3 regions of the Mycolicibacterium phocaicum genome follow, and region 2 is predicted to be linked to each of the others. Evidence: predicted binding sites of a transcription regulator. Region 2 holds the regulator's gene; each other region holds the start of a gene.
The links. Region 2 encodes LexA, which represses DNA repair genes until DNA is damaged. Its sites were predicted from a motif close to CGAACANNTGTTCG; they were not measured.

Region 1 (7,807 bases), 350 kb from region 2:
GACGAGGACGACGGGCAGCGCGGCCGTGATGTAGTCCGCTGCGGCCAGCAGCTTCTTACGTTGCGCCGCAGCCATTTTGGACGTCGGGTCCTGCGCGGCCGCCTCGATCGCAGCCAGCGAACCGTAGGTCTGCAGCAGCGTCGACGCGGTCTTCTCACCGATGCCGGCCACGCCCGGCAGACCGTCGGACGCATCGCCGCGCATCAGGGCGAGTTCGGCATATGCCGCACCGGCGCGGTCGAGCGGGACGCCATAGGTCTCGGCGACCTCGGCCGGCCCGTACAGCACCGCCTTGGCCAGGCCGCGACCGATATAGAACACCCTGATTCCAGGTCCGTCATCACTGGCCAGCTGCAGCAGGTCGCGGTCGCCGCTGACCACGATCGCGGGGTCGGTCTGTTCCCGGGTCGCCAGCGTGCCGAGCACGTCGTCCGCCTCGAAACCCGCGGCGCCCGCCGTGGCGATGCCGAACGCGTCGAGCAGCTCCATGATCATCGCGACCTGCGGTGTCAGATCGTCGGGCACTTCCTCGATGTCGGGCTCGCCGTCGGGGTTCTCCTCGAGAACCCGGTGCGCCTTGTAGGACGGGATCAGGTCGACGCGCCACTGCGGCCGCCAATCGAGGTCGAGGCACACCACCAGGCGGCCGGGACGGTGCTGGGTGACCAGGGCCGCGATGTTGTCGATGAAACCGCGGACCGCGTTGACGGGGCGGCCGTCGGGCGCGGTGATCGAGGACGGCACCCCGAAGTACGACCGGAACCACATGCTGGCGCCGTCGAGGAGCAGGATCGGCTGGCTCATGCTCGGGCCCGCCTGTCACGGATGTCGGTCAGCATCGCACTAGCCTATTGCCATGAGCTCAGCGCGATTCAACACCGACGTCTATGCCGCGCGTCTGCGCTCGGCCGCCGCGGCTGCCCATGCCGCCGGCCTGGCCGGGCTGGTCATCACTCCGGGGTACGACCTCCGGTACCTGGTGGGGTCGCGCGCACAGACCTTCGAGCGGTTGACGGCACTCGTGGTGCCGGCCGACGGTTCGACGCCGACGGTCGTGGTGCCGCGGCTGGAATTGGCGTCGCTGAAGGAGTCGGCGATCCTGGAACTGGGCCTGACGGTTGAGGATTGGGTCGACGGGGACGATCCCTACGCGTTGGTGGCCGCGGCGCTGCCGGGCAGCACGGTCGCGGTCACCGATGCCATGCCGGCCCTGCACCTGCTGCCGCTGGCGTCGGTCCTCGGCGCGGTGCCGGTGCTGGCCACCGATGTGCTGCGGCAGTTGCGAATGATCAAGGACCCCAGCGAGATCGACGCCCTGACTAAGGCCGGCGCGGCCATCGACCGCGTCCACGCGCGGGTGCCCGAGTTCCTGAAGCCGGGACGTACCGAGGCCGACGTTTCCGCGGACATCGCGGAAGCTATTGTGGCCGAAGGTCATTCGGAGGTGGCGTTCATCATCGTCGGCTCCGGTCCCAACGGGGCGGACCCGCACCACGAATGCTCCGACCGCGAACTGCAGGTCGGTGACATCGTCGTCGTCGACATCGGCGGGCCCGTCGAGCCCGGCTACAACTCCGACTGCACCAGGACCTACAGCATCGGCGAGCCCGATCCCGTGGTGGCGCAACAGTATTCGGTGCTGCAGCGGGCGCAGGCGGCGGCGGTGGCCGCCGTCCGGCCCGGGATGACCGCCGAGCAGATCGACGCCGCGGCCCGCGACGTGCTGGCCGCCGAGGGGCTGGCCGAGGTGTTCGTGCACCGCACCGGTCACGGCATCGGCCTGTCGGTCCACGAGGAGCCGTACATCGTGGCGGGCAACGGTTTGACGCTGGAGCCGGGCATGGCGTTCAGCGTCGAGCCCGGTGTGTACTTCGCGGGGCAGTGGGGCGCCCGGATCGAGGACATCGTCGTCGTCACCGACGACGGCTGCGTATCGATGAACAACCAGCCGCACGAGCTGGTGGTTGTCCCGGTTTCGTAGCGGCTGTTGTCAAGATCGGCTAAGAAAGCCAAGATCGAGGCCATGGCTGAAATCCGCCGTGGCCGCACGGGACGTGCCGCCAAGCTGGCAACCCTTCCTGCCGGGATCGCAGGTCGCGCCGTCCTGGGCGTCGGCAAGCGCATGGCCGGCAAGTCGAAAGAGGACGTCAACGCCGAGCTCGTCGAGAAGGCCGCCGAGCAGCTCTTCCAGGTGCTGGGGGAGCTCAAGGGCGCGGCCATGAAGCTGGGACAAGCGCTTTCGGTCATGGAGGCCGCCATCCCACCGGCGTATGCCGAGCCCTACCGCGAAGCCCTGACCAAACTTCAGAGCGACGCCCCGCCACTGCCCGCCGACAAGGTGCACCGCGTGCTCGACGCCCAGCTGGGCACCAAGTGGCGCGAGCGGTTCCAGTCTTTCGACGACACGCCCGTCGCCTCCGCGAGCATCGGGCAGGTGCACAGCGCGGTGTGGGGCGACGGCCGCCGCGTCGCGGTCAAGGTGCAGTACCCGGGTGCCGATGAGGCCGTGCGCGCCGACCTCAAGACGCTGCGCATGCTCACCACGCTGTTCAAGCAGGTGGTTCCGGGCGCCGACGTCAAGAGCATCATCGACGAGCTCATCGAGCGCACCGAGGAAGAGCTGAACTACCGCATCGAGGCGGACTATCAGCGCGCGTTCGCCAAGGCTTTCGCGGGGGATCCGCAGTTCTATGTGCCGGCGGTCGTCGCATCGTCACCAAAGGTCGTCATCACCGAATGGATGGAGGGCCGCAAGCTCTCCGAGATCATCGCGGGCGGCACCGAAGACGAACGCAACCGGTGCGCGCACCTGTTGCTCGAGGTCACCATCAGCGCCCCCTATCGCTGCGGGCTGCTGCATGTGGACACGCATCCCGGCAATTTCATGCTGCTCGACGACGGCCGGTTCGGTGTCATGGACTTCGGTGCCGTGGCGGTCCACGAGGGCGGCCTGCCGCGCGCCACCGGCCCCATCCTGCGGCTCGCGCGCGATGAGAAGTGGGAGGAGATGACGGCCTACCTCCGGGAGGAAGGCTTCATCCCACCGGGTGCCACGGTGTCGCACGAGGAGATCAACGCCTACCTGCTGCCGTACATCGAACCGTTGCGGCACAAGAGTTTCCACTTCAGCCGCAAGTGGCTGCAGGGCATCGCCGCCACTGCGGCAGACATCCGCAGCGAGCAGTTCGCCGCCACGTTCAAGACCAGCCGCCAACTGAACCTGCCGCCCAACTACCTGATGATGTTCCGGGTGCTCGGCGGTCTGCTCGGCATCGCCGCACAGCTCGACGCGACCATCAACTACGCCGATATCGTCGACAAATGGGTGCCCGGGTTCCGCGAGGACTGACGAGTTCGGGGCGGTAGCTTCGGAGTTTCTCGGCGGGCAGAACATCCTGCTGGGCAACATGTTTGACCTCATCAGTCACTTTCGGCACAGGCGTCCCAAACTGCGGTTTCTTGTCAGTGGTTCGAACTAGTGTTCGATGTATGGGATTCGCTGATCCGGCCGTCATCGAGGAGGCCTACGCCGCCTACGAGGCGGCGCAGGCCCGGCTCGCAGCCCTGGACTACACCGGTCTGGATGTGCCGACATTGTTGGCGTTGCAGTCCCGACGGGAAACGTTGAGGTGCGCGGCTGAGGCGGTCGATCACCGGATCCTGGCCGCGGCACAGACGCAGGCGACGGCCAAGGAGATCGGGGCGAAGGATTGGCCGGAGGTGTTGCATGTGCGGTTGCGGGTCAGCCGGGAGGAGGCCCGCCGGCGGGTGCGGGACTGCGACCAGCTGGGTCCGCGCTCGGCCATCACCGGGGAGCCGCTCGGGCCGGTGTGGGAGCTGGTCGCCGCCACCCTGGCTGACGGTGCGATCAATGCCGAGCACGTGCAGGTGATCACCTGGTTCTTCGGCAAGCTGCCGTTGTGGGCGGCCGACCCGATCACCGTCGCCCAGTGTGAGGCGGATCTGGTGGCCGATGCGAGGGTCAAAACCCCCGAGGACCTCCGACGCGCCGCGCAGAAACTTTTGTACGAGTTGGATCAGGACGGCCCCGAACCCAACGACGACGAGCCCGACCCGCAACGCTCGTTTGTCATGGGTAAGCAGCGGCCCGACGGCCGCACCGACGTGACCGCCCAACTCGACCCTGAAGGGCGGGCCTACTGGGAGGTGTTGTTCGACAAGTACGCCGCCCCCGGCATGTGCAACCCCGCCGACCCACACCCCTGCTACTCGGGTACCCCGACGCAGGAGCAGATCGATGCGGATACCCGCACCCTGGCGCAGCGCCAGTACGACGCGTTCACGTTCGTGGGCCGGATGATGCTCGCCACCGGGATGTCGGGGGTGCACAACGGGTTCCCCGTCGCGGTGGTCGCCAACTGCACCGTCACCGACCTGGAAAAGCGTGCCGGGATGGCGCTCACGCACACCGGGACCAAACTCCCCATCAAAGACCTGATCCGGATGGCCGCTCAGGGCTCGGATAACTACCTCGCCGTGTTCGATGAGCACACCGGCCAACCCCTCTATCTGGGCCGGGCGGCCAGAACCGCCAGCACCGCGCAGCGGTTGGCGTTGTTCGGGCGGGACCACGGCTGCACCCGCCCGAACTGCACCGCCCCCGCTTCCCGCAGCCAGGCCCATCACGTCACCAACTGGCGCGATGACGGCCTGACCAACGTCGACACCATGACCCTGGCCTGCGGCCGCGACAACCGCCTGGTCGACACCGGCGGCTGGAGCACCACCATGGGCCCCGACGGCAGAACCCACTGGACCCCACCACCACTGCTCGATGTCGGCCAACCTAGGACGAATGAGTATCACCACCCGACGCTCTACCCGCCCGAGAGTGGAGACGACGAGGGTGAAACAGACAGGACCGCAGGGTGATTCGGCGCCCCATGCTGCCCGGCAGCACGACACCAGGTCGCGCTGCGGAAGCCACGCGTCCAATCGCCGTGTCGCCGGGCCCGCGTACGGTTGGCCGATGCCTGATTTTGTGGCCTTGACGCGCGACGGCTACGACCGTGCGGCGGCACACTACGTCGCCCGCTTCCAAAGCCATCTCGATGACAGGCCGTTGGACCGCGCCATGATCGGTGCCTTCGCTGAACTGGTGGGCCGAGGAAGCAGGGTGCTGGACGTGGGCTGCGGAACCGGGGTGGCCACCGCAGCACTCGCGGCGGCCGGCCTCGACGTCACGGGAATCGATCTGTCGCCCAACATGATCGCGCAGGCGCGGCAGCACAATCCGGGTCTGCCGTTTCGCGTCGGTTCGATGCTCGACCTCGACGTGGCCGAAGGCAGCGTCGGCGGGCTCTGTGCCTGGTACTCGATCATCCACGTACCGGACGCGCACCTGCCGCGGGTCTTCGCCGAGTTCCACCGGGTGCTCGCGGCGGACGGTGTGCTGCTGTTGGCGTTCCAGGTCGGGGACGAGCCGCGGGTGCTGACGGACTTCGATGGCGAGGCCGTGAACTTGACGTTCATCCGTCGTCGGCCGGAGGTGGTCACAGACCTGTTGTCGAGCAATGGTTTTCGCCTCTACGCCGAACTGGTCCGGCAACCTGACGACGACGGAGCCGAATCCACGCCGCAGGCCTACCTCATTGCGCGTCGAGTAGCTTGATCAATCGCTTCGGCGCGACCAGCCGGAACGACGCATCGAGCAGCTCCCGGACCTCGTGCCAGTCGACCTTCGCCGCGGTGAAATCCAGCCCGAGCCAGCCGGACGGACCCATGTAGGCGGGATAGTAGAACCGCGAATCCTGTTCCAGTGCTGCGCGGTCGGACTCGTCAACCTTGACCAGTAGAGAATGCGGGTAAGCGACCATCTCGCCCGTCGTCTTCGAATTGCCGCCGTACATCGCGAACATCTTGGGCGCGCAGAACACCGGCCGGCCCCACGACACCTTCTCGAAGGCCTCGGGGAAGCCCAGTGCGACCGCGCGCAGCTCTGCCAGGCCGGGGTCGTCATCGTCGAACATGATCGGATGCGGCACGTTGCCACGGTAACGCGCGGCGGGGCGGCGGGTGTCCAACCTTCGGGATGACTGTGTGTCAGGTTCGCGATTCCTGTGCGGCCGATAATTGTCGCGCGTTATACATTCCGGATGACAGCGGGAAGATGCATTGGTCGGGTCGGGGGACTGGCGGTCGCACTCGGGATCGGTACCGCGCTCGCGGGGTGGGGTGACTGCCCGGCGTGGGCCGACACCACCGCAGGTGCCGCCGGGACGACGACGTCATCCCAGTCGGCTGGCACGCCGTCGGGCGCTCCGGAGAAGAAGCAGCGCAAACCGGCCAAGCCGAAGCCGAAATCCAACAAGCACGCGGACAAGGCCGACAAGGACAAGGCTGGCAAGGACACGGCCGACAAGCCCGACAAGAAGGTTCAGAAGGCCGCCGCCGCTGACAAACCCGACAAGGGAAAGGTCGACAACGGCAAGGCAGACAAAGCGGATGAGGCAGCACCCCGGGTGAGCCTGCCGCGCGTCACGGCCGCGGTTCCGGCCAAGTCCGTGGCGACTCCGACGGTCACGGCCGTCGCGGCGCAGGCGAGCGCCGCACAGCCGACCGTCAAGGTGGCCGCGGTGTCCACCACACCGATCGCGAAACTCACCAGGGCCCTGCGTTCGCTTCAGGCGCCGGTATCGCCGCTCAGCTCGACATCGGTGCTGGTGGCCCTGGCTGCGGTGCGCGATGAACTCGAACGCAAGACGCTCAAGCCCACCAGTGCCGTTGCACCGCAGCCGGTTTCGACGCTCGCCGATACCACGCCCAACGTGCTGGTGATCGGCGTCGACGGCACCAACCTGAGCCGGGTGCTGGCGGACCCGGCCAACGCCCACTTCTTCGAACTGATGCAGGGCGGCACCACGGCGCCCGCGAGCATCGTCGGGCACACCACGATCAGCAATCCGTCGTGGACCGCCATCCTGACCGGCGTCTGGGGTGAGAAGACCGGCGTCATCAACAACATCTTCAATCCGGCCGTCTACGACACGTGGCCCACGGTTTTCAACCAGCTCGAGACCTTCAACCCCGGTATCCAGACCACGGCCATCGCGAATTGGGACGTCATCTCGGCCATCGCCGTGTCGGGCTCGGTGGGCGCCGACCACGTCGTCAACATCTCGCACATCGCGGGTGACTCCGACTGGTCACTCACCGACGACGCCGTCGGCGACGCGACCGAGGCCGCGATCGCCGCCGCCGACCCGAACAAGCCGAACTTCGTGTTCAGCTACTTCGTCGGAGTCGACGAGAACGGGCACAACTACGGTGGCGCGTCCCAGCAGTACGCCGACGCGGTGCGCAATGTCGACCAGAACATCGGCGAGATCATGCAGCAGGTCAATGACTGGGAAGCCGCGACCGGGGAGCAGTGGACCGTCATCGTCGTCACCGATCACGGTCACCAGGCCAGTAAGGGCCTCGGTCACGGTTTCCAATCACCCAATGAGACATCGACTTTCGTCATCGCCAACAACCCGAATCTGTTCACGGCCGGTGGGGTCAACCTGAAGTACCAGATCGTCGACGTCACGCCGACGGTGGTGACGTTGTTCGGCGGCACCCCCGCGCCCAAGTCCGACGGTGTCTCGATCACCAACCTGGGCGGCAGCACGGTCACACCGATCGACGACGACGCCGCGCTGCGAGCCGCGGTGCTGGATGTCATCGGCAAGTACGGATACCCCGACATCGGCACCGATCTGAAACTCGGCATCCGGACGGTCTTCGCGTCCGTGCCCTACTTCCTCAATCAAGGGTTCGATGCGGTGACGGCGCAACTGGAGTC
Region 2 (7,807 bases):
CGTCGCTCAGACCGACCCGGACAAGGGCGCGCAGGGCTTCAGCCTGCTGGTGGTCGAGCGCGGCATGGCGGGTTTCGAGCGCGGCCGTCACCTCGACAAGATCGGCCTCGACGCGCAGGACACCGCGGAATTGTCGTTCACCGAAGTCAAAGTCCCGGCCGAGAACCTGCTGGGCGTCGAGGGCATGGGGTTCGTCTATCTGATGCAGAACCTGCCGCAGGAGCGTATTTCCATCGCCGTGATGGCTGCCGCGGCGATGGAGGCCGTGCTGGAATCGACATTGCAATACGCCAAGGAGCGTAAAGCGTTCGGCAAGCCGATCGGCAGCTTCCAGAACAGCCGATTCGTGTTGGCGGAACTGGCGACAGAGGCCACGGCGGTGCGAATCATGGTCGATGAGTTCATTCGCCTGCATCTCGATCGAAAGCTGACAATCGACCAGGCGGCGATGGCCAAATGGTATTCCACAGAGGCGCAGGTTCGCCTGGTCGACCGGTGTCTGCAGCTGCACGGCGGCTACGGCTATATGCGCGAATATCCCATTGCGCGGGCATTCCTGGACTCGCGCATCCAGACCATCTACGGCGGGACCACCGAGATCATGAAGGAGATCATCGGCCGCGGATTGGGCGTTTAACTAATTGCCGCGCGAATTTATTCGCATATCGAAGCGCGACACACTGGTGCGTCACCGCCCGATATCCCGCACGATGGGCATGAACTGAAGCAAAGTTGACAGAATCTCTCAATCAAGAGAGTTTGTCTGACGGAATTTTGTATCCGGAGTTTTGCCGACCGCGGGAGGAATTCGATGACCGGGCTGCGAACCCGTGGCGGATGGGCTGGTGTCGGGGCCCTTTCTGTCGCGGTGGCATTGCTCATGGCTCCGACGGCATACGCGACACCGGAAAGCGACGCCGACGCGGCGATATCCCACACGTGGGATGCCGCGGGCGGTGACACGGGTGAGCTGGGTGCCAAGGACGGTGACGTCTACCAGGTCGGCGCGGGCTTTGCGCAGAACTTCGCGGGCGGCAAGATCTATTTCAGCGAGGGCACCGGCGCCCATCTCATTTACGGCGCGATCCTCGACAAGTACCAGGCCTTGGGCGGCGCCGCGGACAGCGATCTCGGCTTCCCGACCATCGACGAGGGCGCGGGCAAGGCCACTGACAGCCGCAACAGCACCTTCAGTGCCGCTGACAAGCCGGTCATCTTCTGGACGCCCGACAACGGCGCCTGGGTGGTGCGCGGCGCCATCAACGCCGCCTGGGACAAGCTCGGCGGGTCGGCCGGCACCCTCGGCGTACCCACGGCCGACGAGTCCTGGAAGGGCGACGTCGTCACCCAGCCCTTCACCGGCGGTGAGGTGAGCTGGAACGCCAAGACCAAGGCGTTCACCACCACGCCGGCCGACCTGGCCGGCCAGCTGACCGGCCTCGACGTGCCGGGCGACGCGACGACGGCCATCGCCGCCGCACGACGGGCAGCCGGCGGGCCGCAGGGCACCCTCGGAGACGAGCAGGGTGCCCAGTACAAGGTCGGCGACGGCGTGGCACAGAACTTCGCCGGCGGCACCATCTTCTATTCACCGGCGACCGGTGCGCACGCGATCACCGGCGACGTACTGGCCAAATACCGCGCGGCCGGCGGCCCGCAGGGCGATCTCGGATTCCCGGCGAGCAACGAGACCGACGGCGGCATCTCGCCCACGAGCCGCATCGCCACGTTCGCCGCCGCCGACAACCCGGCGATCTTCTGGACGCCCGAGCACGGCGCGTTCGTCGTCCGCGGCGCGATGAACGCGGCGTGGGACAAGCTCGGTGGCGCGACCGGCAAGCTCGGCGCGCCGACCGCCGATCAGACCGTCAGCGGCGACGTCGTCAGCCAGAAGTTCACGGGCGGTTCGATCTCGTGGAACAAGTCCAGCCGTGCGTTCAGCACCGAGCCGGCAGAACTGGCGTCGCAGTTGGGCGGCCTGCAGGTACCCAGTGTCGATCTGCCGGGCGGGGTGACCTCGCAGTCCGACGAGGCCGGCAAGTGGTACCAGTTCCACTGGTGGTGGTTGCTGGCGATCATCCCGCTGCTGCTCGTCGTGGTCGGCATCGTGATCGCGTCGCTGCTGCGGCGCCGGCGGCACGCCGGACCGGACGCCGTCGACGATCAGGACGCGTACGACTACGACGACCACGAGCTCGGCGACGGGGAGTACGGCGACCCGCAGTATGCGGACGGCGGTGTCGACAGTGAGTACGGCGACGAGTTCGCGGCCGAGGACCAGCAGTTCGACGGCCCGCACGGCGGGCCCGCGTTCCAGAGCAACCCGGACGTCATCGACACCGCGCCGACGGTGTACCCCGATTTCACGGCCGAGCAGCCCGCCGACGAGCCCGCCGACGGTGAGGCGGACGCCGATGCCGATGCCGAGGCGCAAGCCGAGCTCGACGCCGAGCCGGTCGACGCGGCCGAACCCTACGAGCCTGAGCCGCAGGCGAGCGGCGACGACGGCGACCGCGAACCCGCCGACGAACCGACGGCCTCGGTGCAACTCCCGGATGCGTTGCGTCGTGGTGGCGCGGCGGCGGGCCTGACCGCGGCCGGGTTGGCGGGCTTCGCCGGACTTCGGCCCCGGGACCCCGCCGACCGTGTCTGGGCTGCGCCGGCCGAGGACCAGGAGACCGAGGACCAGGCTGACGAGCGTGCGTCCGAGCCCGAGGAACAGGTGGCCGAGGCCGAGACGCCGGAGGTTTCGGAGGCGGAACCGGCAGCCGAGGCTCCTGTGGACGAGGCGCCTGCGGAGGACGCCGTCGCGGCCGGTCCGGCCAGCGGCCGGCACCATGCGCTGGGGGCCGAGGAACCCGAGACCGCGCAGATGTCGTTCCGCGTCGCGACCGGTGCGGAGCCGCCAGAGGGCTACGGCATCAAGGCCAATACCGAGTCGGGTTTGTACTGGGTGCCGGGATCTCCCGGGTATGACGAAGCGCCCGTCCAAATCTGGTTTGCCAGTGAGGAATTCGCGGTCACCAACGGGTTCATCCGCGGCTGACCGGAGTCATGACTGAGCCCCGCTGCGAGCGACTGCAGCGGGGCTCATCTCTAGGTCTGGCAGCCCTCAAATCTTGCGGATGACGGTCACGACCTTGCCGAGGACGACCGCGTCGTTGCCCGGGATCGGGTCGAACGCCGGGTTGTGCGGCATCAGCCACACCTGGCCCTTGGTGCGCTTGAAGGTCTTCACCGTGGCCTCACCGTCGATCATCGCTGCGACGATGTCCCCGTTGTCGGCCACGTTCTGCTGCCGCACGACGACCCAGTCGCCGTCGCAGATCGCGGCGTCGATCATCGACTCGCCGACCACCTTCAGAAGGAACAACGAGCCCTCACCCACGAGTTCGCGGGGGAGCGGGAAGACGTCTTCGACGGCCTCTTCGGCAAGGATCGGGCCGCCGGCGGCGATCCGGCCGAGCACCGGCACGAACGTCGGTTCGGGCAGCGCGTCCGAACCGGAGACATCGGTTGTGATGGTGGCGCCCGTCGAGTCGTCCGCACCGCGCACGTCCACGGCGCGCGGGCGGTTCGGGTCGCGGCGCAGGTAGCCCTTCTTCTCCAGCGTGCGCAGCTGGTGGGCCACCGACGAGGTCGAGGTGAGGCCGACGGCGTCGCCGATCTCCCGGATGCTGGGCGGATAGCCGCGGGTGGTGACCGAGGTGCGGATGACGTCGAGGATGGTCCGCTGGCGCTCGGTGAGGCTGCTGGACCGTCCGCCTGGCTGGGTGTCCGGGGTATCGGTGCTGTCGCTCATGCAGACGAATCTAGCCCAGTGCGGACGATTCATCAAACATGTGTTCGAGATCGGGCGGGTCGGCGTGTCGCGGACGGATCTCGTCGTGACGTCGTGAAAGGGGCGGCGGAGTCGGCGAACGGAACTTGTCGGTGGGTCGTCGTATCGTTCGCAACAGTTCGATCACATGTTCTACCTTTCGAACATTTGGGCGATATAGTCGAACACAAGAGCGATCGAACCTATGTACGAACTCCTGAGAGGAACCGACATGACCGTCATCACCCGCGAATACCCGACCGACGTCGTCGTCCGCACCGTGCCTCGGCGTGGAGATGTGAATCCGCACCGCCAGGCCCGGCTGCGGCCGGCTGGTTCCCGTCCTGCGGGCGCGGCCTTCCGCCACCGCGGTACGGGAGTACTGACCTCCCGGGCCTCGCACCGTCGCAACCCGATCACGCCGTTGACCACGGTGATGCTGGCTCTGGTCGCGGCCGGGATCACGGTGTGGCTGGGCCTGGTGGCGCAGTTCGGCGAAGCTGTCCAGCCGACATCGTCGGCGGCCTCGGTGCCCGCACAGCTCGCGGTGGTCCGGGTGCAGACCGGGGAGTCCATTCAGCAGGTCGCCCGGCGCGTGGCGCCCGACGCGCCCGTCAGCGCCGTCGTCGACCGCATCAAGGAGCTCAACAAGCTGCCGTCGGTGGCACTGAACGCCGGTCAGACGCTGATCGCGCCGGTCGGCTGAGGACAGCCCGTGCGCACCTCGATCGGCACGGCGCCCGGCCGCGTCCGAGCGGCACGGGTAGGCTCAAGACCGTTCGAAACGGTCGATTGTCGGTGCGGCGAAGGAGCGGTGATGCACTGTCCGTTCTGCCGGCATCCGAACTCGCGTGTGGTCGATTCACGGGAAGCTGATGAAGGGCAGGCGATTCGGCGTCGCCGGTCATGCCCGGAATGCGGCCGCCGGTTCACGACGGTGGAAACTGCGGTCGTCGCGGTGGTCAAACGCAGCGGCGTCACAGAACCGTTCAGCCGGGACAAGGTGATCAAGGGCGTGCGGCGCGCCTGCCAGGGTCGGCAGGTCGACGACGATGCCCTGAACCAGTTGGCACAGAAGGTCGAAGATGCGGTGCGGGCCACCGGATCTCCCGAAGTGCCGAGCCATGAGGTCGGGCTGGCGATCCTCGGCCCTTTGCGTGACCTCGATGAGGTCGCCTATCTGCGGTTCGCCTCCGTGTACCGCTCATTCTCGTCCGCTGAGGACTTCGAACGCGAAATCGAGGCGCTGCGCGCGCACCGCGGCGTGACGTCGTCGGGCTGACTGCCGCTAGGTCGCGCTGCGTTCGTCGGTCTCCATCGCGTCGAGCACCGCGAACTTCGTATCCTGCGGGGCGTCGATCGATTTCGCGGTGACGCCGGTCTGCAGTAGGCCGCGCAGGGCATCGCGGTCGTACACCGACGGCGCGGTGGTGTCGATGAACTCCTCGACGAGCTTCACGAACCGATCGGGATCGTCATGAAATGGGAAATGGCCCGAGTTGTCGAAGAACTCGAGCCGAGAACCTGGCATCGCGGCATGGGCCAGCTCGCCATGAGCAGCCGGGATGACGGCATCGTGGGTGCCCCAAACCAATTGCACCGGAATGGCTTCGGTCAAATAACATCGATCCAGCATCGTGACCACCTGGCCCCGCCAGTCGACCACCGCACGCAGGGTCCGGGCAAAGGCGGACGAGGCCTTGGGTTCGGGCAGGTCGTTGAGGATCCGCAGCATGTTCGGCAGGTCGTGACCCAGACCGGTCGACCCGAGCAGCGCGCCGCCGAGACGTCCGGCGAGCTGAAGCGCGGGCAGCACCAACGGGATTCGCAACAGCGCCAGCGCTTCGGTGCCCAATGGCAGGGCCGCGAGCCGCAGCGCGATGTTCACGTCGCGGGTGACGCCGCCGGCACCCACCAGCACCAGGCGATCGATCAATTGCGGGAATTGATAGGCGAATTGCATGGCCACGCCGCCGCCCAGCGAATGGCCGACGACCGTTACCCGTTCGATGTCCAGCACGCTGAGCAGGTCCCGCATGCCGTTGGCGTACGCCGCCACCGAGTAGTCGGCGCGCGGTTTGTCGGACTGGCCGTGACCCAGCAGGTCTGGGGCGATCACGGTGAAGCGCTGCGCGAGGCGCGTCTGAACGGTCTCCCAGGTGGTGGAGTTGTCACCGATGCCGTGGATGAGCAGGATCGCCGGTCCCGAACCGGCTATCCGGTACGCCCGCCGGTAACCGTGGATGGTGCGGTATTCCAGCCGCGGCGTGACGTCGCGCACCGAGTGCAGGGTGGGCTTCCCATCGGACATCGTCCCAGCTCCTTCCCATCGTGTCGGCGGAGCCGACCGCGTGGTCAGTCGCCGACAGTGCCGTCGTCGCCGGCCTGGGGATCGGAGAATCCGTCGCCGGACTGTTCGGCGAGGAACTGCTCGAACTGTGCGCCGAGCTCGTCGCCGCTGGGTAGTTCCTCGTCACGTGCCAGCAACGACCGATTTTCCTGAGCAGCGACGAACGAATCGTACTGTTGTTCCAGTGCACTGACCACTTGAGCGACTTCGGCGCTGGCCTCCACCTGCTCACTGATCTTCGTGTACACCTCGGCGCCCGCCTCGGACAGCTCGTGGAGCGGGATCTGCAGCGATGCGATCCGCGAGACCTCGCCCAGCAGGGCCTCCGCGGCCGGCGGATACGCGGTTTGCGCCAGGTAGTGCGGCACGTGCACCGTGAAGCCCAGAGCTTCGTGGCCGTGCTGAATCATCCTGTACTCCAACAGGTTCGACACGCTGGCCGGAACCTGCACCTCGCCCACCCATGGCGTGTGATCAGCGATCAGTTCCTTGTTGCCCGCGTGTGCGGTCATGGTGACGGGCCGCGTGTGCGGCACCGCCATCGGGATGGCGCCCAGCCCGATGACCTGCCGGACCCCGAGCCGCTCGGAGAGCAGCCGCACCGCCGTGATGAATCGTTCCCAGCGCAGGTCCGGCTCCATGCCGGCCAGCAGCAGGAACGGCGTCCCGGCGGTGTCGTGCAACGCGTACAGATTCAACTCGGGGTCGTCGTACTTGGTGAAGTGATCGGTGGTGAACGTCATCAGCGGTCGACGCGACCGGTAGTCCAGCAGCTCGTCGATGGCGAACGACGCGACCAGTTCGGTGTCGAGCGTGTTCTTCAGGTGCTCGGCAGCCAGCCGGATGGCATGGCCGGCATCGGAGAAGCCTTCGAGGGCGTGCACCATCACCGGTCCGCGGCCGTCGGCGGCGGACAGCTGGGGCGCGGGGAACTCCAGCTCGTACATGCCGCTCTGCTCGGGCTGATACTGCTGGCCCCGGTGGTCTTCGGGCCGCTGGTCGCTCGCGTCCGCGTGCCCGTCGTGCTCGCTCACCTTCACACTCCTTGCCGTACTGCCTCGCCCACATCTCGCAGTGGGGTGCGTCTCCTACAAGTGTCTCGCATTCTCACCTTGTTCCCCGGGTCACCCCGGAGTACGCCATGGTGCACCAGATGCTGCTCGGGCAGGAGGTATCGGGCAAGATCGGACAGATGCTGGGCACCCGACTGGTCGTGAGCGCGCTCGTCGCGCTGTTGGCCACTGCGTGCAGCCCACCTCCGATCAAGGCCGACCCCCGCACCGGCGACGTCGGCACGGTCAGCGCAGGTGCGGCCGCAGTCCCGGGGCCCCGTCTCGATCCGCGCGTCGGAGCGGTGTTCCTGGGCAGCGATTCGGTACACACCTGCAGTGGCGCGGTGCTCGACTCACTGGCGGGAAATCTCATCATCACGGCCGCCCACTGCCTCGATTCGTCGGTCGAGGCGACGTTCGCACCCGGTTACCGCGGCGGCGTGCCCGGGGACTTCTGGCACATCGACGCGGTGTACCTGGATCCGCGCTGGGTCCGTGGCCAGGACCCGGCAGCCGACTTCGCGATCGCCCGGGTCAGCCACGGCGGCGCGCCCACGACCGAGACGCTGGAGCACCGCGCCGGCG
Region 3 (7,807 bases), 3.4 Mb from region 2:
CGCCAGTCGGTGCGCGGCGCGCCGAACAGTGCGCAGATCACCGGGATGGGATAGGGCTGGGCGACGTCGGCGACGATATCGCAACGCCCCACGGCGGCAACGGGATCGACCAACTCGGCCAGGATGGAGTCTATCAGCGAATCGAGCCGGCCGACGGCCTTGCCGGTGAACGCTTTGCACACCAGCTTCCGCAGCCGAGTGTGCTCATCACCGTCGAGACTGAGCAGTGCGCTGCCGATGCGATCCCACAACGGACCTCCGGTGACTCCGCGCGGCACCAGCCCACGCACGCCGGGTTGATGAAACCGCGAGTCGCGCAGAACCGTACGGACCAATTCGTAGCTGAGCACCTCCGGTGCGTGTGGCCCGATGGCCACAGGCGACTGCCGGCGGACCTCCTTGATCATCCGGTGGGCCGCCGCCGGATCGTCGATGGTTTCGTAATCGATCCTGGGCAGGCCGGCATCCGAGACGTCGACGACGGCGTTCGTGGCGATGGTCATCGATGTCTCCCTCGGTTCCGATAGAAGTCACTATCGGGCCGAGCGGGGCGCAACACATCAGCCGAACGGCGTAATTAACTACCTAGTGTCCTGCGCCGTAAATTAGTTGATTAATTGTAGAATTGGCGGGTGGGAACCAGGGGTAGGCCGGTAGTCGAGTTGGTGTTGACCGACGACGAACGTGAGACGTTGCAGCGGTGGGCCCGTCGATCGAAGTCCTCGCAGGCGTTGGCCCAACGTTGTCGGATCGTGTTGGGTTGCGCGGCAGGGAAATCCAACAAGGAAGTCGCCGCTGATGAAGGTGTGTGGCCGCAAACGGTCGGCAAATGGCGTGGACGGTTCCTGGAGGCGCGACTGGAGGGTCTGGCCGATGAGCCGCGTCCTGGTGCGCCGCGCAAGATCACCGACGAGGCGGTCGAGCAGCTGATCGTGGCCACGTTGGAGCGTCAACCCAAAGGCGCCACGCACTGGTCGCGGTCTTCGATGGCGGCTGAGACCGGGTTGTCGAAGTCAACGGTCGGACGGATCTGGAAGTCGTTCGGCCTCAAGCCGCATCAGGTGGACACCTTCAAGATCAGCAACGACCCGCAGTTCGTCGACAAGGTCCGTGACGTCGTGGGGTTGTATCTGGACCCGCCGGAGAAGGCACTGGTGCTCTGCGTCGATGAAAAATCGCAGATCCAGGCCTTGGATCGCAGCGCGCCGGTGCTGCCGATGATGCCCGGCATGCCCGAGCGCCGCACCCATGACTACGTGCGGCACGGAATCACCACCTTGTTCGCCGCCCTGGATGTGGCCACCGGCGAGGTCTACGGCTCGATTCACCGCCGGCACCGCGCGATCGAGTTCAAGAAGTTCTTGACCAAGTTGGACAACACCGTGCCCGCTGACCTGGACGTCCATCTGATCTGCGACAACTACTCGACGCACAAATCGCCGACAGTAACCAAATGGCTTGCCGCCCATCCCCGATTCCACATGCACTTCACCCCGACCTACTCGTCGTGGCTCAACCAGGTCGAGCGGTGGTTCGGGTTACTCACCGACCAGAAACTGCGCCGCGGCGTTCACCGCTCAATTCAGGCCCTCGAGAAGGACATTCGCGAGTGGATCGCAGACTGGAACGACAACCCCCGCCCGTTCAACTGGACGAAGACCGCCGACGAGATCTTCGAACGACTCGGTTCATATCTTCAACGAATTCCCGGCGCAGGACACTAGTCGAGCTGCACGGTCAGCGCGGCGCCGGTCGCCGCGATGACATCGTCGACGCTCACGCCCGGGGCGGTCTCGCGCAGGATCAAGGTGCCGTCGCCGGGCACGTCGATGACGGCCAGGTTCGTGATGATCCGGTCGACCACACCCTGACCGGTCAGCGGCAGCGTGCAGACCGGGACGATCTTGGGGTTACCGGCCTTGTCGGTGTGCTCCATGAGCACGATGACCCGCGACGCGCCGTGCACCAGGTCCATGGCGCCGCCCATGCCCTTGACCATCTTGCCGGGCACCATCCAGTTGGCCAGGTCGCCGGTGCGCGAGACCTCCATGCCGCCGAGCACGGCGGTGTCGATGTGGCCGCCGCGGATCATCCCGAACGACAGCGACGAATCGAAGTACGCCGCACCGGGATTCACCGTCACGGTTTCCTTGCCGGCGTTGATCAGGTCGGGGTCGACGTCGTCCTCGGTGGGGTACGGGCCCGTCCCCAGGATGCCGTTCTCCGAGTGCAGGGTGACGTGTACGTCGCCCGTCAGAAAGCCGGGGATGAGGGTGGGCAGGCCGATGCCGAGGTTGACGTACTCGCCGTCGATCATGTCGGCCGCGGCGCGGGCGGCCATCTGGTCACGGTTCCAGCCGGTGCTCACTTCGCGTCTCCTTTTTCGCTGACCGTGCGCTTCTCGATCTGCTTGTCCTGCGGCCCGGTGTGCACGATGCGCTGCACGAAAACGCCGGCGAGGTGGACGTCGTCGGGGTCGATCTCGCCGGGCTGCACCAGTTCCTCGACCTGGACGATGGTGATCCGTCCGGCCATCGCGGCCAGCGGGTTGAAGTTGCGTGCGGTCTTGTTGAAGACCAGGTTGCCCGCGGTGTCGGCGCGTAGCGCGTGCACCAGGGCGAAGTCGGCGTTGATCGACTCCTCGAGCACGTAGCGCTTGCCGTTGAATTCCCGAATCTCCTTGGGCGGCGAGGCAACCGCGACGGATCCGTCGGCCGCGTAGCGCCACGGCAGACCGCCGTCGGAGACCGGGGTCCCGACGCCGGCGGGGGTGTAGAACGCGGGGATGCCGGCGCCGCCGGCGCGCATCCGCTCGGCCAGCGTGCCCTGCGGGGTGAGTTCCACCTCGAGCTCGCCGGACAGGTACTGGCGGGCGAACTCCTTGTTCTCGCCGACGTACGAGGCGGTGACCCGGCGCACCTTGCCGAGGCCGAGCAGCACACCGAGCCCGACGCCGTCGACGCCGCAGTTGTTCGAGAACACCTCGAGGTCGGTGGCACTCGACGCCGCGATGGCATCGATCAATTGGTCGGGGATGCCGCACAATCCGAATCCGCCGACGGCCAGCGTGGCGCCGTCGCCGATGTCGGCGACCGCTTCGGCGGCCGAGGCGTACACCTTCGAGGTCATGGCACTCCGTTCATCCAGTAAACGCGGGACCTACTTTTCACGTGACGCCGCTGACATGGCAAGTCTCTGTCGGAAGCCGGTCAAAAGTGTTCACAGGGTGAGCATTGCTGTCATGAGCGTTCATCCAGTGAACGCATAAGATGTGGTGATGACCGGTCCGAATGTGGTCGCGCGCGTGGGGGCGATGCTGCGGGCCGTCGCCACAACCGAACCCGACGGCGCCTCCACCACCGAGCTCGGAAAGTTGGCCGGCCTGGCCCGGCCGACCGCGCACCGACTGCTCACGGCACTGGCCGACGAACATCTGGTCAGCCGGGATCAGAAAACTGGCCGCTGGTCACTCGGACCCGAGCTGTATCTGCTCGGTGTCGGTGCGGCTCAGCACCACGACGTGACCGATCAGGCGCGCGCGGTCGTGACGCGGCTGGCCCGCGAGACCGGCGAGAGTGCGTTCTTCTCGGCCCGCCGCGGTGATCAGACCGTGTGCGTGCTCAGCGAGGAGGGCAGCTTCCCGTTGCGCTCGCACGTCCTGCAGGTCGGCATCCGGTTCCCGCTAGGGGTGGCCAGCGCCGGGCTGGCCATCCTCAGCCATCTACCGGCCGCCGAGGTCGACGACTACTTCTCCCGCGAGCAGCCCGAAACCAAATGGGGGCCAACGCATTCCGAGGCCGCCATTCGTAAACGCATCGAGCAGACCCGGCGCGCCGGCTACGCCGTCAATCCCGCGCTGCTGGTCGAAGGCAGCTGGGGCATGGCGGCAGCGGTGTTCGACCGGCGCGGTCTGCCGGGCTGGGCGTTGAGTCTCACCGGTGTCGAGACCCGGTTCCGCGCCGGCCGTCGACGCGAACTGGGGCGCCTGCTTCTCGAGCAGGCCCACGAGTTGTCGGGCCGGCTGCAGGGGTGACCCCCGCGTCGCGGCGCGGCCGGCGGTAGGCGATGGTGGAGTGGTGACTGAACGCGCGCGCATCGACTTTCCGTCCCGCATCGGCGTCTGGTGGGCCAGCGACAGCTGGGCCATGCCGGCCGCGCAAGCGGTGGCCCGCGACATCGAAGCCATGGGCTACGGCTCGCTGTTCCTGCCCGAGACCGTCGGCAAGGAGTGTCTCACCGAGTCGGCAGCATTCCTCGCGGCGACCGACCGGCTGGTGGTCGGCACGGGCATCGCCAACATCCACGTGCGCCTGCCGTCGGCCGCCGAGGCCGGTGCCCGCACGCTGACCGCGCTATACCCGGGCCGGTTCGTGCTTGGCCTCGGCGTCAGTCACGGGCCGCTGGTCGAGCGCGGGATGGGCGGCACCTACGAAAAGCCGCTCGCCACCATGCGCAGCTATCTGGAGCGCATGGCCGCCGTGCCGGACGCCATCGAACCCGGCGTGGGCCGACCCCCGCGACTGCTCGCGGCGTTGGGCCCCAAGATGATCGAGCTGTCGGGAAGCGGCGCCGACGGTGCGCATCCGTACCTGGTCCTGCCGTCCGCCACCGCGACGACCCGCGAAATCCTCGGGCCGGACAAGTGGATCGTCTCCGAGCAGGCAGTGGCGATCGGTGGCGATGACGCCGACCAGCTGCGCCGCGCCCACGATCACCTCAACGTCTACAGCGGCCTGCCCAACTACCGGAACTCGTGGCTGCGCCAGGGCTTCGACGACAGCGATCTGGTCCGCGGTGGATCCGAGCGACTGGCGCGCGCCCTGGTCGGCATGGGCAGCGTCGAAGACGCCGCGGCCAAGGTCAAGGCGCACCTCGATGCCGGTGCCGACCACGTCGTGGTCCAGGTGCTCGCGGAGCATCCGACCGCCGACCCGCGGCCGGGCCTGCGTGAACTGGCCGGCGCGCTGGGCCTGTAGCCGGCCGGCAGCGCGGCGCAGCGAGGCGTCGTGGATGAACGGCGCCCTTGCGCGCCGTATCACCTTGTGGGACTGTCTGTTTCGCCGCCCTCGTCTCCGCTCTCGGGTGGGTAGAGCGTTGGGTGCCAGTAGTGGTTGGTGCGGGGTTGGCCGGTGTCGAGTAGTGGTGGTGGGGTCCAGTGGGCTCGGCCGTTTTTCATGGTGGTGGTCCAGCCGGTGGTGTCTTCGAGTCGGTTGTCGCCGCCACAGGCCAGGGCCATGGTGGTGATGTTGGTCTGTCCGTCGTGGGTCCATCCGGGGATGTGGTGGGCCTGACAACCCGCGGCCGGGACAGTGCACTCGGGGCGGGTGCAGCCCAGGTCGCGGGCGAATAGGGCCAGGCGCTGGCCGGTGGTGGCGGTGCGCCGCGCCCGACCCAGATACAACGGCACATCACCATGGTTGTCGAACACCGCCAGGTAGCAGGACGCGCCGGTGCGGGCAGCCAGGTTCAGCAGGTCCTTGACGGGGAGCCGGCTGCCGGTATGGGTCACGGCGACCCCGGCGCGCTGCTCGAGCTGTTCGAGGGTGCAGGTCGCCACAATCCCTATCGGGAACCCGTTGTGTTCCCCCAGATCACCCGAGAGCAGCAGCAGGCCCACGGTTTCCCAGGCATCATGCTGACGCTGTGCCAGGGTGCGGTGATCATTGTCGATCTGCTCCTGCGTCGGGGTGCCCGACACGCAGGGCACCGGGTCGGCGGGGTTGCACATCCCGGGAGCGGCGTATTTGACCATCAATGCTTCGTAGACGGCGCGGGCGGTCGGGGTCAGCACACCGCGCAACTCCGAGGTGCCGTCGGAACGCTGCTTCGATAACACCAGCGCGCGGTCGCGGTACGGTTCGGGGTCCCGGCCGTCGGGTTCGGGGCCGTCCTGGTCCAGCTCGTACAGCTTGCGTTTGACCACCGACCGCAGAGATTCGGGGGTCAGATTGCGGGCAGCGGCCACCAGCGCCAGCTCCGCCTCGTCGACGGCGACCAAGTTGGCCCAGGTGGGCAGTTTCGTGAAGAACGACTCGATGACATCGACATGATCACCATTGATCGCCCCGGCGGCGACCGCGGCCGCGACATGCGGCCGCAGCGGCGGCAGTGGCTCCCCGGTCAATGACCAGCGGGGGCCGAGCAGCTCGGCGTGCCGGACCCGGCGGCGGGATTCCTCCAGGCCGAGCCGGTCCCGGGTGCGCAGCACGTCGGCCCAGTTTTTCGCCCCGATGTCTTTCGCCGTGGTGTGGGTTTGCAGCGCGGTCAGGATCTGGTGGTCCACGGCTTCGGCGGCACACCGTAGCTGTTCGCGGTGGGACTGCAGCGCCAACAACTCGGGCACTGACAGGGTGCGGTAATCCAGGCACGCCACCCGCGCCTGCGCCACGTCGAGGCCGGTGTAGACCTCGTCGATGACAGCTAAGTCGGTCAATCCCATACATCAAACACTAGTTCGAAGTACCGACAAGAAACCGTGACGAATGTGGCCCTAGTTACCCACTGTTACCAGCGCAAACAAAGTGACCAAAGTTTTTCGAACCCGTTTGCCGAGGCGGCTCAGCCTTGCGAGGCGGCGGCCTTGCGGCGCTGGTACCAGTGCCAGATCATCGGCGTCACCGACGCGACGACGATGACGATGAAGATCGGCTCGATGAGCTTCTGAATGATGGCGAACTGGCCCAGCCAGTAGCCGAGCAGTGTCAGCCCGACGCCCCACACCACAGCACCGAGGACGGTGTAAATGGTGAACACGGCGAAATTCATCTTTGCCGCCCCGGCCGTCAGCGGTGCCAGCGTGCGCACGATCGGCACGAACCGGGCGATGACGATCGCGAAGGGACCGCGCCGCTCGAAGAAGGCGTGCGCCTCGTCGAGATACTTCTGCTTGAGGAACCGCGCATCGGGCTTGAACATCTCGACGCCGATGAACCGGCCGACGAAATAGCCGACGAGGCCACCCAGAACTGCTGCGATCGGGATGAACACGAGCAGCTGCCAGAGCTGGAAGTTGGCCTCCTGCATCTTGTCATCGGCGGTGCCGGCGGCCAGTTTGGCGGCGAACAGGCCGGCGACGAAGAGCAGGGAGTCGCCGGGCAGCACCGGGAACAGCACGCCGGACTCGATGAAGATGACCACCAGCAACCCGACCAGCGCCCATGTCCCGAAGTAGCCGATCAGCGTCATCGGGTCCAGGAAACCCGGCATGGCGGAGATGGTGGTCGTCATGGGGCCCAAAGATACCGGTGTCTGCAGGTGGTTCCGTCAACCGCACATCCCTCGTAGGGTCGGCGCATGGCCACTCACAGGGCAGTTCACGTTGCGCAGGCCGACGGGCCGCTCGCACTGACGGACGTCGACACCGTCTCGCCGCCGCGCGATCACGTCCGCATCGCGGTCGCCGCGTGCGGGGTGTGTGGCACCGACCGGGAGTTCCACGCGGGGCACTTCCCGGGACTCTCGTGGCCGATCACCCTCGGCCACGAGATCGCGGGCACCGTCGCCGAACTGGGCGACGGCGTCGAGGATTTCGCCGTCGGTGATCGCGTTGCGGTGGGCTGGTTCGGTGGCAACTGCAACCGCTGCGTGCCGTGCCGCCAGGGTCATTTCATGCAGTGCGTCCGCATGGAAGTGCCGAGCTGGCACTATCCCGGTGGCTACGCCGAATCGGTCACGGCGCCCGCGACCGCACTGGCCCGAATCCCGGACGGATTCTCGTTCGCCGAGGCGGCCCCGATGGGCTGCGCGGGCGTGACGACGTTCAACGGCCTGCGCAAGACGCGCGCCAAGGCCGGCGACCTGGTCGCGG

Region 1: G6N46_RS07830 (HNH endonuclease signature motif containing protein) is a predicted target of LexA. The motif match lies at 3,472-3,485, and genes of this name have one in related genera.
Region 3: G6N46_RS22135 (HNH endonuclease signature motif containing protein) is a predicted target of LexA. The motif match lies at 6,444-6,457, and genes of this name have one in related genera.

What each region holds. Positions count from the first base shown of each region.
Region 1 covers NZ_AP022616.1:1,609,154-1,616,960, reverse strand. Annotated here, with positions in the region: gene G6N46_RS07845 (5'-3' exonuclease) at 1-804, opposite strand, end outside; gene G6N46_RS07840 (M24 family metallopeptidase) at 857-1,981, shown strand; gene G6N46_RS07835 (ABC1 kinase family protein) at 2,024-3,349, shown strand; gene G6N46_RS07830 (HNH endonuclease signature motif containing protein) at 3,490-4,893, shown strand; gene G6N46_RS07825 (class I SAM-dependent DNA methyltransferase) at 4,991-5,632, shown strand; gene G6N46_RS07820 (MmcQ/YjbR family DNA-binding protein) at 5,610-6,005, opposite strand; gene G6N46_RS07815 (alkaline phosphatase family protein) at 6,117-7,807, shown strand, end outside.
Region 2 covers NZ_AP022616.1:1,260,082-1,267,888, reverse strand. Annotated here, with positions in the region: gene G6N46_RS06175 (acyl-CoA dehydrogenase family protein) at 1-637, shown strand, start outside; gene G6N46_RS06170 (LGFP repeat-containing protein) at 812-3,046, shown strand; gene lexA (transcriptional repressor LexA) at 3,113-3,802, opposite strand; gene G6N46_RS06160 (LysM peptidoglycan-binding domain-containing protein) at 4,053-4,526, shown strand; gene nrdR (transcriptional regulator NrdR) at 4,638-5,102, shown strand; gene G6N46_RS06150 (alpha/beta fold hydrolase) at 5,109-6,131, opposite strand; gene G6N46_RS06145 (proteasome assembly chaperone family protein) at 6,176-7,117, opposite strand; gene G6N46_RS06140 (trypsin-like serine peptidase) at 7,312-7,807, shown strand, end outside.
Region 3 covers NZ_AP022616.1:4,625,441-4,633,247, forward strand. Annotated here, with positions in the region: gene G6N46_RS22105 (cytochrome P450) at 1-503, opposite strand, end outside; gene G6N46_RS22110 (IS630 family transposase) at 633-1,724, shown strand; gene G6N46_RS22115 (3-oxoacid CoA-transferase subunit B) at 1,721-2,368, opposite strand; gene G6N46_RS22120 (CoA transferase subunit A) at 2,365-3,129, opposite strand; gene G6N46_RS22125 (IclR family transcriptional regulator) at 3,278-4,033, shown strand; gene G6N46_RS22130 (LLM class F420-dependent oxidoreductase) at 4,077-4,976, shown strand; gene G6N46_RS22135 (HNH endonuclease signature motif containing protein) at 5,036-6,439, opposite strand; gene G6N46_RS22140 (DedA family protein) at 6,559-7,227, opposite strand; gene G6N46_RS22145 (alcohol dehydrogenase catalytic domain-containing protein) at 7,294-7,807, shown strand, end outside.